One region of the Micromonospora sp. DT47 genome, then DNA from elsewhere that is predicted to be linked to it. Evidence: riboswitches for the same ligand, from Rfam matches in the RefSeq annotation. Region 1 holds a riboswitch; the other holds the start of a gene.

What was found. Region 1 has a riboswitch for thiamine pyrophosphate ahead of thiE (thiamine phosphate synthase). Riboswitches for the same ligand answer to the same signal wherever they lie in the genome.
Region 2: linked by a shared signal. The riboswitch ahead of ACLQ2U_RS25675 (ECF transporter S component) and the one ahead of thiE (thiamine phosphate synthase) in region 1 are both predicted to bind thiamine pyrophosphate.

What each region holds. Positions count from the first base shown of each region.
Region 1 covers NZ_JBNCLC010000024.1:37,592-40,934, forward strand. Annotated here, with positions in the region: gene ACLQ2U_RS26815 (thiazole synthase) at 1-48, opposite strand, end outside; gene thiS (sulfur carrier protein ThiS) at 45-245, opposite strand; gene thiO (glycine oxidase ThiO) at 236-1,330, opposite strand; gene thiE (thiamine phosphate synthase) at 1,324-1,950, opposite strand; TPP riboswitch at 1,945-2,053, opposite strand; gene ACLQ2U_RS26835 (aldo/keto reductase) at 2,208-3,170, opposite strand; gene ACLQ2U_RS26840 (hypothetical protein) at 3,200-3,343, opposite strand, start outside; gene ACLQ2U_RS26845 (ATP-binding cassette domain-containing protein) at 3,340-3,343, opposite strand, start outside.
Region 2 covers NZ_JBNCLC010000022.1:11,873-15,215, forward strand. Annotated here, with positions in the region: gene ACLQ2U_RS25665 (sugar isomerase domain-containing protein) at 1-250, opposite strand, end outside; gene ACLQ2U_RS25670 (alpha/beta fold hydrolase) at 374-1,204, opposite strand; TPP riboswitch at 1,314-1,419, shown strand; gene ACLQ2U_RS25675 (ECF transporter S component) at 1,492-2,076, shown strand; gene ACLQ2U_RS25680 (ABC transporter ATP-binding protein) at 2,186-3,343, shown strand, end outside.

The DNA.
Region 1 (3,343 bases):
TCGGGAGCCGAAGGTCACGCCGGCCAGCTCGAAGGTCACCGGGATCACCCGCCCTGGGCGGCGCTGAGCACCTCGACCCGGTCGCCGTCGCGCAGCACGGTCGCCGGCCAGCCGGTACGCGGCACCACCTCGCCGTTGACCGCGACCGCCAGGCCGCGCTGCTGGGCGGTGACCACCCGGACCAGGTCCGCCACCGTCGACCCGCCGGGCAGCCTGCGCCCGGCGCCGTTCACAGTCAGTTCCATCTGCGCTCCTCCTCAGCGGTGAACCGGTCGGGCGTGAAGGAGTCCAGCAGCGGGTCCGCCTCGCCGGTGACGACCAGCTCGGTGATCAGGTCGGCGGTGACCGGGGTGAGCACGATGCCGTGCCGGTGGTGCCCGGTGGCGGCGAGCACGCCGGGTCGCCCGGGCAGCCGCCCGAGGATCGGCGCGTTGTCCGGGGTGCCGGGGCGAAGCCCCGCGGACGCCTCGACCAGGTCGTACTCGGCCAGGTCAGGGACCAGGTCGACGGCGGCGCGGAGCAGCCGCAGCATCGCGCCGGCGGTCACCTCGGTGTCGGTGCGCTCCTCGACGGTCGCCCCGACCACCACCTCGCCGCTGTCCCGGGGCACCAGGTAGACCGACTCGCCGTCGGCGTACCCCCGGATCACGTGCCGGAAGCCCGGCGCGCCGCGACCGGGCGCGCGGAGCCGGAGCACCTGCCCCTTCACCGGCCGGACCGGCAACCCGGTCAGCGCGGCGGCGCCGCAGCCCGCCGCCACCACGGTGACGCCGGCGTCCACGTCCGCGAGCCGGGCGACCGCGTCCGGCACCAGCGTCGCGCCGGCCCGCTCGGCCGCGGTCCGCAGCGCGGCGACCAACCGCCGCGGGTCGACCTGGTGGTCGCCGGGCGCGACCGCGCCTCCGCGCAGCCGCGGCGCCAGCGCGGGCTCGCGGTCCCGCAGCTCCGACGGGCGCAGCGGCGTGATCGGCAGCCCCAACCCCTGCTGGTACGACCACAGTCGCCGCGCCTCAGCCAGGTCGTCACCGGTCAGCCCGACGACGAGCGTGCCCTCGGTCCGGTAGCCGAATTCCTGCCCGGCGGCCTCGGCCAGCTCGGCGGCGAAGCCGGGCCAGCGGGCGGCCGAGTCGGCGAGCAGCCCGGTCAGCTCGTGCTCCCCGAAGTACGCCTCGGCCACCGGGGAGAGCATCCCGGCGGCGACGTGGGAGGCGCCCGAACCCGGCATCGGGTCGTGCACCACCACCCGCAGCCCGCGCGACGCGCAGCGCCACGCGATGGCCAGCCCGACCGGTCCCGCCCCCACCACGGCGACGTCCGGTCGGGTCAGCACGTCAGCGCCCCGAGCAGTCCAGCTGTCGCTCGGGCGGGATCCGCTGCCCCGGAGAGCGCCCCGACCACCGCCACCCCGTACGCCCCGGCGGCCCGCAGCGCCGGCACCGACGCGGCGGTCACCCCGCCGATCGCGATCACCGGCACGGCCACCGCCCCGGCGACGGCGCGTACCCCGTCCGGGCCGATCGGTGCCGGCAGCCCGGCCTTGGTGCTGGTGGCGTGGCACGGGCCGACGCCCAGGTAGCTGGCCCCGGCGGCGACCGCCTCCGCGGCGGTGCCCGGCTCCCGGGCGGTGGCGCCGAGCACGGCCGTGGAGCCGAGCACCCGGCGGGCCGCCCCGACCGGCAGGTCCTCGGCGCCGACGTGCCCGCCGGCGGCGCCCACCGCGAGCGCCACGTGCAGCCGGTCGTTGACCAGGCACGTCGCCCCGTACGGCGCGCAGAGCGCGACCACCCGGCGGGCCAGGTCGTACGCCTCGCGGTCGGTGGCCTCGTCCTCCACCCGAACCTGGACGACCAGCTCCGCGCGGGCCACCGGCAGGGCGGCGCGCAGCACGGCGAGCGGGTCACGCCCCGGCCGGGTGTCGGTGATCAGATGCAGTCGCCCGAGGGACGGCACGGCAACACTCCTCCCTGCGCCGGCATTACCCGGATCAGGTTCAACGGTCGGGGGCTTCAGCCCCCCTCTCAGCCCGGTGCACCGGGCTCCCGTGGGTCACTTGCGGCATACCGTACGACGGATGCGCGGATCCGCCAAGGGCGGGGGTGCGGATTTCCCACTGGCCGTCTCATGTCGACGGCGAGGGCAGCGCGTGACGGACCGCTCACGCCATGCTGTCCGGTTGACCGGCTGCGAAAGCCGGCGGACCGGGTAGGTCAGAGGATGGCGTCGAGGGCGTCCAGGTCCTCGTCGGTGGGCTGCCAGGTGCCGGCGGCGGCATTGGCGCGTACCTGCTCCGGCGTGGTGGCACCGGCGATCACCGAGGTCACCGCCGGCCGGGCGGCCAGCCCGCCGATGGCCACCTGGAGCACGGACAGACCCCGCTCGGCGGCGTACGACTCGATCGCCTCGATGGTGTCCCAGTCCGCGGCGGCCAGGCGCTGGGCGTACCGGCCGCCGCCGGAGAGCCGGCTGCCGGCGGGCGGGGCCTCGTTGCGCTTGTACTTGCCGGTGAGCAGGCCGTTGGCGAGCGGGAAGAACGGCAGCATGCCGAGGCCGAAGCGCTCGCAGGCGGGGATGACCTCGGTCTCGACGGACCGCTCCAGCAGGCTGTAGTGGTTCTGCGCGGAGATGAAGCGGGCCCGCCCGTTCGAGGAGGCGACCCAGTCGGCGTCGGCGATCTGCCAGCCGGCGAAGTTGGAGTTGCCGAGGTAGCGCACCTTGCCGGCGCGCACCAGGTCGTCCAACGCGGCGAGCGTCTCGTCGATCGGGGTGCCCGGGTCGGGCTCGTGCATCTGGTACAGGTCGATGTGGTCGGTGCCGAGCCGGCGCAGCGACGCCTCGACCGCGCGGGCGATGTAGCGCCGGGAACCACGCGCACCGAAATCCGGCCCGTTCATGCCGTGCATGTCCATGCCGAACTTGGTGGCCAGCACCACGTCGTCCCGGCGTCCCTTGAGCGCTTGGCCGAGCAGTTCCTCGGAGCCGCCCTGCGGCTCGCCGTAGATGTCCGCGGTGTCGAAGAAGGTGATGCCGGCGTCGAGCGCGGCGTCGACCACCGCCCGGGTGCCGTCGAGGTCGAGCTTGCGGCCAAAGTTGTTGCAGCCGACGCCAACCACGGACACCACGAGCCCGGAGTTGCCCAACCGGCGGTAGGTCATCTCAGTCACGAGATCCACCCTATGCCCGCCCCTGCCCGGCCGACCGGTCAGCCGAGCACCTCGGCGACCAGACCGCGCGCCGCGGCGATGGTGGCGGCCAGCTCGGCCGGGTGTGCCCGACCGCGCCGAGCAGCGCCTGTGCCCGCCGCGCGGAGTCGGCCGGGGCGCTGGTCGACCAGCTCGTCGCTCAG
Region 2 (3,343 bases), on a different contig from region 1:
GCGCCCCGCCGAGCAGTACCAGGTCGCGCAGCGCGATCCGGTTGGTCGGCACCAGCCCACCGGCCCGGCCGGCGATCTCCATGGCCAGCGCCTCGGAGTGGCCGGTGCCGAAGGCGTGGATCACCCCGTCGGCCCGCAGCGCCTCGGCGAGCAGGTCGGCCGCCCGACCCACCGCCTCGCGCTGGCCGGCCGCCACCCGGTCGATCGCCGCGGTCACCACGGCCAGGTAGTCCTCGGCGCTCACCGTCATGCTTCCTCCGTCCGTCGTCGGTCTGCTGATCGTCACCGCCCGGTGCCGCACCCCCGCCGGGAGCGCCGGGCCGCTCCCGGCCGGGCCGCACCGCGGACCGGTGCCGGGCGGTCCGCGGCCGGCTCAGGCCAGGCCGCGGACCCGGTCCAGGATCGCCTCGGCCAGCGGAGCCGGCGCCTCGTCGGGGATCCAGTGGGTCACCCCGGACAGCTCCACGAAGCGGTAATCGCCGGTCACCTGCGCCGCGCACGCCTCGGCGGCCGTCCGGCCGATGGCCACGTCCTTGTCGCTCCAGACGTACGTGGTCGGCACATCGACCGGCCCGGTGGCGGCCAGGTCGGTGCGGGACATTGCCCGGTACCAGTTCAACGCGGCGGTCAGCGCGCCCGGCTCGCGCATCGGCTCGGCGTACCTGGCGACCCGCTCGGCGTCCCCGACGCCGCCGAGCATCCTGCGCAGCGCGGCGGCGTTGAGCGCCAGCAGCACCTTCTCCGCCTTGCCCGGCTTGCGGAACAGCAGGATGTACGACGAGCGCGCCTTCTGCTGCGGATCGGTGGAAAGTGCGTGCGCCATGGCGCCCGGGTGCGGCACCGAGACGGCGGTCAGCGTCCGGACCCGCTCCCGGTGCCGGGCGGCCAGGTGCCAGGCGACCAGCGAACCCCAGTCGTGCCCGACGACGTGCGCGGCGTCGACCCCGAGCGCGTCGAGCACGGCGACCGCGTCGGCGACGCACTCGGCCATCCGGTAGTCCTCGACGGCGGCCGGCCGGGCGCCCGGCGAGTAGCCGCGCTGGTCCAGCGCGTACGTGCGCAGGCCGGCGGCGTGCAGTGCCGGCACCACCTCGTCCCACTCCCCGCCGTGCTGGGGGAAGCCGTGCAGCAGGAGGACGGGGTCGCCGCCCTCCGGGCCGCCGGTGCGTACCTCGAACGTCAGCCCTCGCGCTTCGACCCGCATGATCGGCAGCCTACCCAGCCCGCCGCCGGGTCACCGTGCGCCGCCGGGTCGGCCGCCGAGCGGCTGGGCCGTGGCCCCAGGTCAGTGCTAGCGTCTGCCGAGACAACTTCACATCCGACAGGGGAGCGCACAGCGCTGAGAGTGCGGGCACCGCCCGCAGACCCTCGAACCTGATCTGGGTAATGCCAGCGCAGGGAGTTCGGTCGACCTCCAGCCGCGCCGCCGTCCGGTGTACCGGGCGCGGCGTGCGTCTTCTCCTGGTTCCTTCACCTGAACTGGGAGCAATCATGCGGGACAACACCACCAGCCGGTGGCGCACCATCGACATCGTCATCGCCTCGGTGCTCGGGGTGGCCTTCGGCGTCATCTTCTGGGCCTGGGGCCTGCTGTGGAACGGGCCGGCGGACGCGATCCCGCTGCCCGGCCGGGCGGTTCTCTACGGCGTGTGGCTCGTGCCGGCGGTGCTGGGCGCGCTGATCATCCGCAAGCCCGGCGCCGCGTTCTTCACCCTCACCTTCGCCGCGCTGGTGTCGGTGGCGCTCGGCAGCAGCTGGGGCTGGACGCTGGTCGTGCAGGGCCCGCTGGAGGCGGCCGCCGCCGAGCTGGCCTTCGCGCTGTTCGCGTACCGCAACTACCGGCTGCCCGTCGCGCTGCTGGCGGGCACGCTCGCCGGACTCGCCGCCGCGATCTATGACGTCTTCGTCTGGTACCCGGGCACCGCGTGGGGCAGCTTCCGCCTCCCGTACATCCTGATCACGGCGGCCAGCTCGCTGGTGGTGGCGGGTCTGGGCAGCGTCGCGCTCACCCGCGCGCTGGCCGGCACCGGCGTCCTCGACCGCTTCCCCGCCGGCCGCGAACGCGCCGCCGTCTGACCGGCCACCGGTAATCCACGTCGGTCATGGGGTTGCCGGCGAGGTCGATCGCGGGAACCACCGTCGACCTCATGATCGACCGGGCAGGCTGGGCAGGGAGGGGGCACGGGTGAGCGCGGTCGAGATGCGCGGGTTCGGGTGGCGGCACGCCGGGCGGAAGGCCTGGGCGGTACGTGGTGTCGACCTGCGCGTCGAGGCCGGGGAGCGGGTGCTGCTGCTCGGGCCCTCCGGGGCGGGCAAGAGCACCCTGCTGGCGGCGCTGGCCGGGCTGCTGCCCGACGACTCCGGCGAGCAGGAGGGGACCGTCGAGATCGACGGTCTCGACCCGCGCAAGGGCCGGGAACGGGTCGGCATCGTCTTCCAGGACCCGGAGACCCAGCTGGTGATGGCCCGGTGCGGCGACGACGTCGCGTTCGGGCTGGAGAACCGCGGGGTGCCGGCCGGCGAGATCTGGCCGCGGGTGGACGAGGCGCTGCGCCGGGTCGGCTTCCCGTACCACCGGGACCGGCCGACGGCGGCGCTCTCCGGCGGCGAGCAGCAGCGCCTCGCCCTGGCCGGGGCGCTCGCCCTGCGCCCGGGGCTGCTGCTGCTCGACGAGCCGACGGCGAACCTCGACCCGGCCGGCGCCGCGCTGGTCCGGCAGGCGGTGGCCGCCGCCCTGGACGCCGACACCACCCTGATCCTGGTCGAGCACCGGGTCGCCGACGCGCTGCCGCTGGTCGACCGGGTGGTGGTGCTGGAGCCGGGCGGCGGGGTCCGGGCTGACGGACCGCCCGGCGCGGTCTTCGCCGCGTACGGCGACGCGCTCGCCGCCGAGGGCGTCTGGGTGCCCGGCCGTATCGCGCCGCCCCGGCGGGCCACCGCGCCCGCCGGGGAGCTGCTGCTCACCGCCGACCGGCTCGGCCTGCCACCCCGGCTGGCCGTCACCGATCTCCGGGTACGCGCCGGCGAGGCGCTCGCCGTGCTCGGGCCGAACGGCGCCGGCAAGTCCACCCTCGCGCTGCTGCTCGGCGGGCTGCTCCGGCCGGGCGCCGGCACGGTCACCGCGACGGCGGAGCTAGCCGGGGCCGACGCCCGTACTCCCCCGCACCGCTGGCGGGCACCCGCACTGGCCCGGCGGATCGGCTCGGTCTTCCAGGATCCGGAGCACCAGTTCGTCACCGGCACGGTCTTCGACGAGCTGGCGCTCGGCCCGCGCCGGACCGGTCGACCCGAGGCGACCATCGCGTCCACCGTGGACGGACTGCTGGAGCGGCTGCGGCTGACG